DNA from 2 places in the Arthrobacter sp. CAN_A6 genome. Region 1 is predicted to be linked to the other one. Evidence: riboswitches for the same ligand, from Rfam matches in the RefSeq annotation. Region 1 holds a riboswitch; the other holds the start of a gene.
The links. Region 1 has a riboswitch for S-adenosylmethionine ahead of IWX75_RS08965 (bifunctional o-acetylhomoserine/o-acetylserine sulfhydrylase). Riboswitches for the same ligand answer to the same signal wherever they lie in the genome.
Positions count from the first base shown of each region.

Region 1 (3,202 bases):
TGATCCTTTCGGCCCTCCGCCATGCAGTGCTCGAGGAGGTCATCGTGGTGGGGTACCTGTTCGAGCGGTTCGGCGAGCTCCGGTGGTCGGTGCCGGTCATCATCGTCACCAGCGCACTGATCCGGGGAAGCTATCACCTGTACCAGGGTTTCGGACCGTTCATCGGTAACGTCCTGATGGGGCTGTTGTTCGGCTACGTCTACGCGAAACGGCGCAGGGTGATGCCACTCGTCATTGCCCACGCAGCAATCGACATCACCGGCTTCGTGGGGTTTGCGCTGATCGGTCCGGCGATCGGCATCGGCGGCTGAGAGCGGCAGGGTTCTCCCGACTCCTTTGGGCCACGAAAATGTGACTAAATTACCGCGAAGTTCGGTGCTAATTTGAAGGAGTCGCGGCTCATCCACAGGCCGCCAAGGAGGAACAATGACAGTCATCACGAACGTCTCAGAATGCAGCGTCGGGAATTGTTCGTTCAACCATGACGGCTGTACGGCGATCGCCATCACCGTCTCCGGGAGCACCGACCACGCGTCGTGCGCCACGTTCATCGACACCTCGGTCAGTGGTGGCCTGCCGAAGATGCTCGCACAGGTGGGAGCTTGCCAGCGGGCGGAGTGCAACTACAACCACGACCTCATGTGCACGGCGTCCGCCGTCAAGGTCGGCCCCGGTGCCGAGGACGCTGACTGCCTCACCTATACACACGCCTAGGTCGGCATTTCGGCCGAAGAGAGCAGGAGCCGCACTGGTTCCAGTCCGGCTCCTGCTCCCTGCCCGAAATTTTGAGCGTCGGTAGCGTTAGATCTCCACGCGGCCGTTCGCGGTCTCGAACGTCACCGACATGATTCCTGGGGTTCCGTTGGGCGCCACCCAGTGGACGTCGACGCCGTCGAGCGTTTCCTCGACCTGCGTGCCGAGCCATTCGGTGACGCGCTCCGAGGAACCGGCGATCGTGAGGCAGTCGAGTTTCACCGTGGCGGGGCGGGCCTGTGACGGATGCAGGGCTTCGAGCCCGTCATCCCATCGCAGGAGGTAGGGGACCTGCGGATCGGCGATCAGACCCTTGATGCCGATCTGCTGCCACGAGAGTTCCTGGCCATCCGGGAATTTCCGGTTGCCCGGAACCGCACTGCGGCCGAGGCGCTCCTCGAAGGGTTCGAGGTTCTCGACTGCGACGCACCAGCCCATCCAGCCTCCACCGGCCTCGGAGCGCGCGCGCACGGCCTGCCCGAAGGGTGCCTTGTCGGACGCTGGGTGCGAGAGCACCTCGACAACTTCCAGGTACTGCCCGTTGACCAGGGGAAAAATCATGTTCCGTGTGCCGAAGCGGGGGTGCACACCGCCCTTCACGGGTTCCATGCCGAGGGCGGTTGCAATCCGCTCGGCGGTGGCAGCCAGTCCATCGGGTTCGCAGGCGTAAGAGACGTGATCCAGGCGCATGGCTACATTTTGGCACTTTGTGATGGGCGTCTCGACTTAGGCCGCCCTTACTTCACGGGGCGTCATCTCGGGCCTTCCGGAGTTGCCTGCACCGCCGGTTTGGGCTTTCATTGACTGCAGGTCATGAGTGCCAGCGGAAAGCCCCGGCTCGCTGGCCGGCAACCCTCCAACCGCGGTGGGGTGCCCCGGGTGAAGACCAGGCGGAGCCCGCACGGGTGCTGCGCAAGCGCGGGCCGACAAGCCCTGGCCGGTCTTCCCCGGCGACGGCGAATGGGCCCCCATCGAGAGGGGACACCATGTCCAACGATTGGTCATTCGAAACACGGCAGATCCACGCCGGGCAGACACCCGACTCCGCCACGGGGGCGCGTGCGCTGCCGATCTACCAGACGTCCTCATTCGTCTTTCCCAGCGCGCAGAGCGCTGCCGACCGTTTCGCGCTGACCGAGCTTGCCCCGATCTATACGCGGATCGGCAATCCGACGCAGGAAGCCGTCGAGGTCCGCATCGCGAGCCTCGAGGGCGGTGCCGGCGCCCTGCTGCTGGCATCGGGACAGGCAGCCGAGACGTTCGCGGTGCTGAACGTCGCGGAGGTGGGGGACCACATCGTCGCGAGTCCCAGCCTTTACGGCGGCACGTTCAACCTCTTCCGGCACACGCTGAAGAAGTTCGGCATCGACTGCACCTTCGTGGAGGACCCGGACAACCTCGAGCAGTGGCGTGCGGCGGTTCGCCCCAACACCAAACTGTTCTTCGGTGAGGTGGTCTCGAATCCCCGCCAGGACGTCCTCGACATCGAAGGCATCAGCGCCGTGGCGCACGAGCACGGCATCCCACTGATCGTCGACAACACGCTGTCCACGCCCTACCTCATCCGGCCCATCGAGTGGGGCGCCGACATCGTGGTCCATTCCGCCACCAAGTACCTCGGCGGCCACGGTAACGCCATCGCGGGAGTGATCGTCGATTCCGGAAAGTTCGACTTCGCCAAGGATCCGGAGAAGTTTCCCGGCTTCAACACTCCTGACGAGAGCTACCACGGACTGGTCTACGCCAGGGACCTCGGAGTCGGCAGCGCTCTCGGCGCAAACCTCGCCTACATCCTCAAGGCACGAGTCCAGCTGTTGCGGGACCTCGGTTCCTCGGTGTCACCTTTCAATGCCTTCCTGATCGCCCAGGGCATCGAGACCCTCAGCCTGCGGATGGAGCGGCACGTCGAGAACGCCCGGGCCGTGGCTGAATGGCTTGAACAGCACGACGACGTCGAATCAGTCGCCTATGCGGGGCTGCCCTCGAGCCCCTGGTACGAACGTGGCCGCACCTACGGACCGCGCGGCACCGGTGCCATCGTGTCGTTCGACATCGAAGGGGGGATCGAGGCCGGCAAACGGTTCGTCGACGGTCTCGAGCTCCACTCCCATGTGGCGAACGTGGGTGATGTCCGTTCGCTCGTGATCCACCCGGCGTCGACCACCCACAGCCAGCTGGGCGCGGAAGCGCAACTGACGGCCGGGGTGCGTCCCGGGCTCGTGCGGCTGTCGGTGGGACTCGAGAACCTCCAGGACATCCTCGCCGACCTGGATGCAAGCTTCCGAGCGGCGAAGGGGGCGTAGGCAAACCGGTGACCACCTATTTTCCTGCGCCGTCGTCCCGCCTGCCCCGAACAGTTTCGGGGAGCGACGGCTTGCTTCGAACTGCGTTGCTGGGCCCGGTGGTGCTTGACGCCGGTGGTGAACTCCCCGACGTGCAGCTGGCCTTC
Region 1 is NZ_JADOUV010000004.1:135,569-138,770, forward strand. It holds gene IWX75_RS08950 (CPBP family intramembrane glutamic endopeptidase) at 1-311, shown strand, start outside; gene IWX75_RS08955 (DUF1540 domain-containing protein) at 427-714, shown strand; gene IWX75_RS08960 (VOC family protein) at 802-1,443, opposite strand; SAM riboswitch class IV at 1,563-1,678, shown strand; gene IWX75_RS08965 (bifunctional o-acetylhomoserine/o-acetylserine sulfhydrylase) at 1,740-3,056, shown strand; gene metX (homoserine O-acetyltransferase MetX) at 3,065-3,202, shown strand, end outside.

Region 2 (3,202 bases), on a different contig from region 1:
CCGTGATCGGATCGCCCGGGGTCAGCCGGAGGACAAAGAACGTCAGCGTGACCGCGGCCCAGAGGACGAAGATGCTGCCCGCCGCCCGCTGGGCGATGACCTTGCCGGCCGCACCGGCCGTCGCCGTCGTGCGGGGCGCCGCACTCAATGGATCGAGGTGCTTGGAATCGAGGGTGCTCATGGCTGGTCAACCGCCGTCACGTCGTAGAGGTAGGGGAGGGACAGGCTCGGCTCGAGGGCGAAATTCCCGAAGCGGTCGCTGCGGAGTGCCACCTGGCTGGCTTGGTTGTAGAGGGGGAGCTGCAGGGCGTTGTCGCTGACGATCTGCTGGGCCTGGTAGTAGAGGTCCTCGCGGGTTTCCGCGTCATCGGTGGCGAGGGCCTCGTTGAGGATGCCGTCGAGTTCCGGGTTGCGGAAGCCCGAGCCGTTGGCCACGAAGCCGGCCGACTCGGTGTATTCCGAGGAGAAGACGATCCGGAGCACGTCGGCGGTGTTGGTGTTCCAGTAGTCGGCACGGAGGTCGTACTCGAAGTTGTTGCCCTGTTCGCTGACCGTCGCGGCGTCACCGTTCTCGATGAGGACCTCGAAGCCCACCTGCTTGGCGGTCGCCTGGATCTGGGTGACCAGTGCCTGGTGTGCCGTCGGCCAGGAGTTCGGTGTATAGGGGAAGTGGACGGTGAGGCGCTCGCCGTCCTTCGTGCGGTAGCCGTCGTCGTCGCGCCCGGTCCAGCCGGCGTCGTCGAGCAGCTGGTTCGCCTCGTCCGGATCGGGGGCGTAGACGTCCTCGAAGTCGGGCGAGTAGAAGGTGGTGGTGGAGCTCAGCGGACCGCCGGCCTTCGTGACGGTGCCGAAATAGACGCTGTTGATGCCGGCATCCACATAGGCGCTCCGCAGGAAGGCCTTGCGGACGTCGAGGTCGTCGAAGGGTGGGCGCGTGGTGTTGAGGATCAGGTTGGTGGGGTTGCCGGGGCGGTCCTGCAGGATGAGCTCGACGTTGGGGTCGGACTCGGCCTCGTCGAAGTGGACGCTCGGCATGAGGTCCAGGGCGTCCACCTGGCCGGCACGGAGCAGGCCGTAGCGCGTCGAGTCCTCGGGGACGATGCGCCACTCGATGGTCTCGAGGTACGCCGGCCCCTGATGTTCGGCGAACGGCGGAGCGGAGTTGTAGTCCTCGTTGCGGACCAGGGTGGCCTTCGACTGCGGAACGTAGTCGACGATCTTGAACGGGCCCGTCCCCACCGGAGCGTTGCAGTTCTCCGCCTGCGGACGCTTGAGCGCCTCGGGGGACTGGATGCCGAGGAAGGGCTGCGCAAGCACCTCGAGGAATGCGGCATAGGGACGATTCAGGGTCACGACGGCGGTATCCGCGGCCACCACCTCGGTTCCGGCATACGGCTTGAGGTAGCCTCCCGCGGTGCCGGACTGGGTATCCGGATCCACCATGTGGTCGAGGTTCGCCTTGACCGCCTCCGCCGTCAGTGGGGTGCCGTCCGTGAAGGTGACGTCGGTGCGGACGGTGAACGTGTAGGTGAGGCCGTCCGCCGAGACCGCCCAGTCCGAGGCGAGCCACGGGTGGATGGTGCCGTCCTTGTCCTGCGACACCAGGGAGTCGAGGTAGTTGGCGGCGATGGAGGCCTGGGGCATATCGCCGTTGACGTGGGGGTCGAGGCAGGAGATGTCCTTGCCGGTGGCGAAGACGAATGGAGTGTCCTCCCCGGCATTCGCGGCACCTCCGCAGCCGGACAGCAGAAGGCCTGCGACGGCGGTGAGGGCGATCTTTTTACGTCCAGCTCGACTGGCTGGGGTGGTGTGCTGCACGTTGGGCTCCTGTACTCATCGCCCGACGGAGGGGCGCACAGGGCAACGCGGAGCTTCCCCGGGCGTGCGACAGCACGGCGGGTAAAGACCAACGAAGCTTTTGGCTTCTCCATCGGTCCTGGCAGTAGCACCGTTCTTCGTTGTTATCCGAAGAGGGTTGCTGCGGCGTCGTCGATCCAGGTCTCTCGGCCGCTCGGGATGGTTATGGCTTCATTCAAACCGACTCGGGCAGCGTTGGCCAATGGTCCGCGTCACAGGAGGACTTTTTCGAATCCGTTCCGGCGGAGTCAGTCGGCGACGCCGGTACCCAGCTCGTTCCCGCTGGCATCGAGCGCCTGGACGGCCACGTAGGCTGCGTCCTCGGGGAGGGGAATCTCGGTTTCGAAGGATTCCCGAGCCACGGTTGCGCCTTCGGTGGCGGTCGCTTCGTCGGCACCTGTCAGGAGCCGCCATTGCGCCACCCCGGTGGCTCCGTTCCACGAGACGTAGGCGGTGCTGGCGCCGTCGTTCTCCTGGACCACCACATCCGGCGGTGTGGCCGGCTGGCCCTGCCACGCTGATTTGTAAGCGCGGTAGCTGCCGTCCCCGCCGAGTGAAACGTCATAGATGAGCGTGCCGTCCGCAGTGAATTCGGAGTAGAACGGCTGGGCGCCCCAGCTGATCAGGATATTGCCGTTGGGGAGTTCGTTGGTGTTGGCCATGCTTCCGGCAGTGCGGTCCTCCGGCGGAAGGTATTCGGTGACCACAGCGGCGGTCATCGCCTCCTCGTCGAGCTGGAGCCGCAAGCCGCGGGAGTTGTCCCCGAAATTTTCATTTGAGGCGTTGTCGAAGAGGGTCAGGGTGCCGTCGGGTGAGCGCCGGGCGTCGTGCTGCCAGGAGAACTCGGCACCGTCTCCCAGCTCGAAGTCGTTGGCCGTCCCGCCCAAGGTCCAGTCCAACTCACCCGTGGCGCGATCGATCCGGTAGATGGCACTTGTATGACGCGCGGAAACCAGGATGCCGTCGTCGTCCTCCGCTATCGAATTGACGTGGAGGTAGTCGAAGGGACTTTCCTCGGTACCCACCGCCTCGTCGTCGTCCTGTGGTGCCTCGAAGTCCTGGGTGCGCAGCGCCCCGGCGTCCCGCGCTGCGCCGAAGGCCTGGAGGGTGTCCGAGACCGGGATGTGGTCGAGCGAGCTCCACTCGAAGAGGACGTCGCCTGTGGCGATGTCGATCTCCTGGATCACGGCTTCCTCGACCCAGCCGGCCGCCGGGCCGCCGAGTTCCGAGAGGTCCGCCTCAGCGGGGTGATAGGCGCTGATCAGCATGGTCCCCCGGGGCGTGATGGTCGAGTCGTGGAAGTCGGCGTTACCGGGGGCCAGCTCGCCTCCGGTAGTGACGCTGG
Region 2 is NZ_JADOUV010000003.1:143,917-147,118, forward strand. It holds partial or broken gene IWX75_RS06905 (ABC transporter permease) at 1-181, opposite strand, end outside; gene IWX75_RS06910 (ABC transporter substrate-binding protein) at 178-1,818, opposite strand; SAM riboswitch class I at 1,925-2,023, opposite strand; gene IWX75_RS06915 (arylsulfotransferase family protein) at 2,106-3,202, opposite strand, start outside.
Region 2: it holds a riboswitch for S-adenosylmethionine, as region 1 does, so the genes downstream of both, IWX75_RS06910 (ABC transporter substrate-binding protein) here and IWX75_RS08965 (bifunctional o-acetylhomoserine/o-acetylserine sulfhydrylase) in region 1, are expected to answer to the same signal.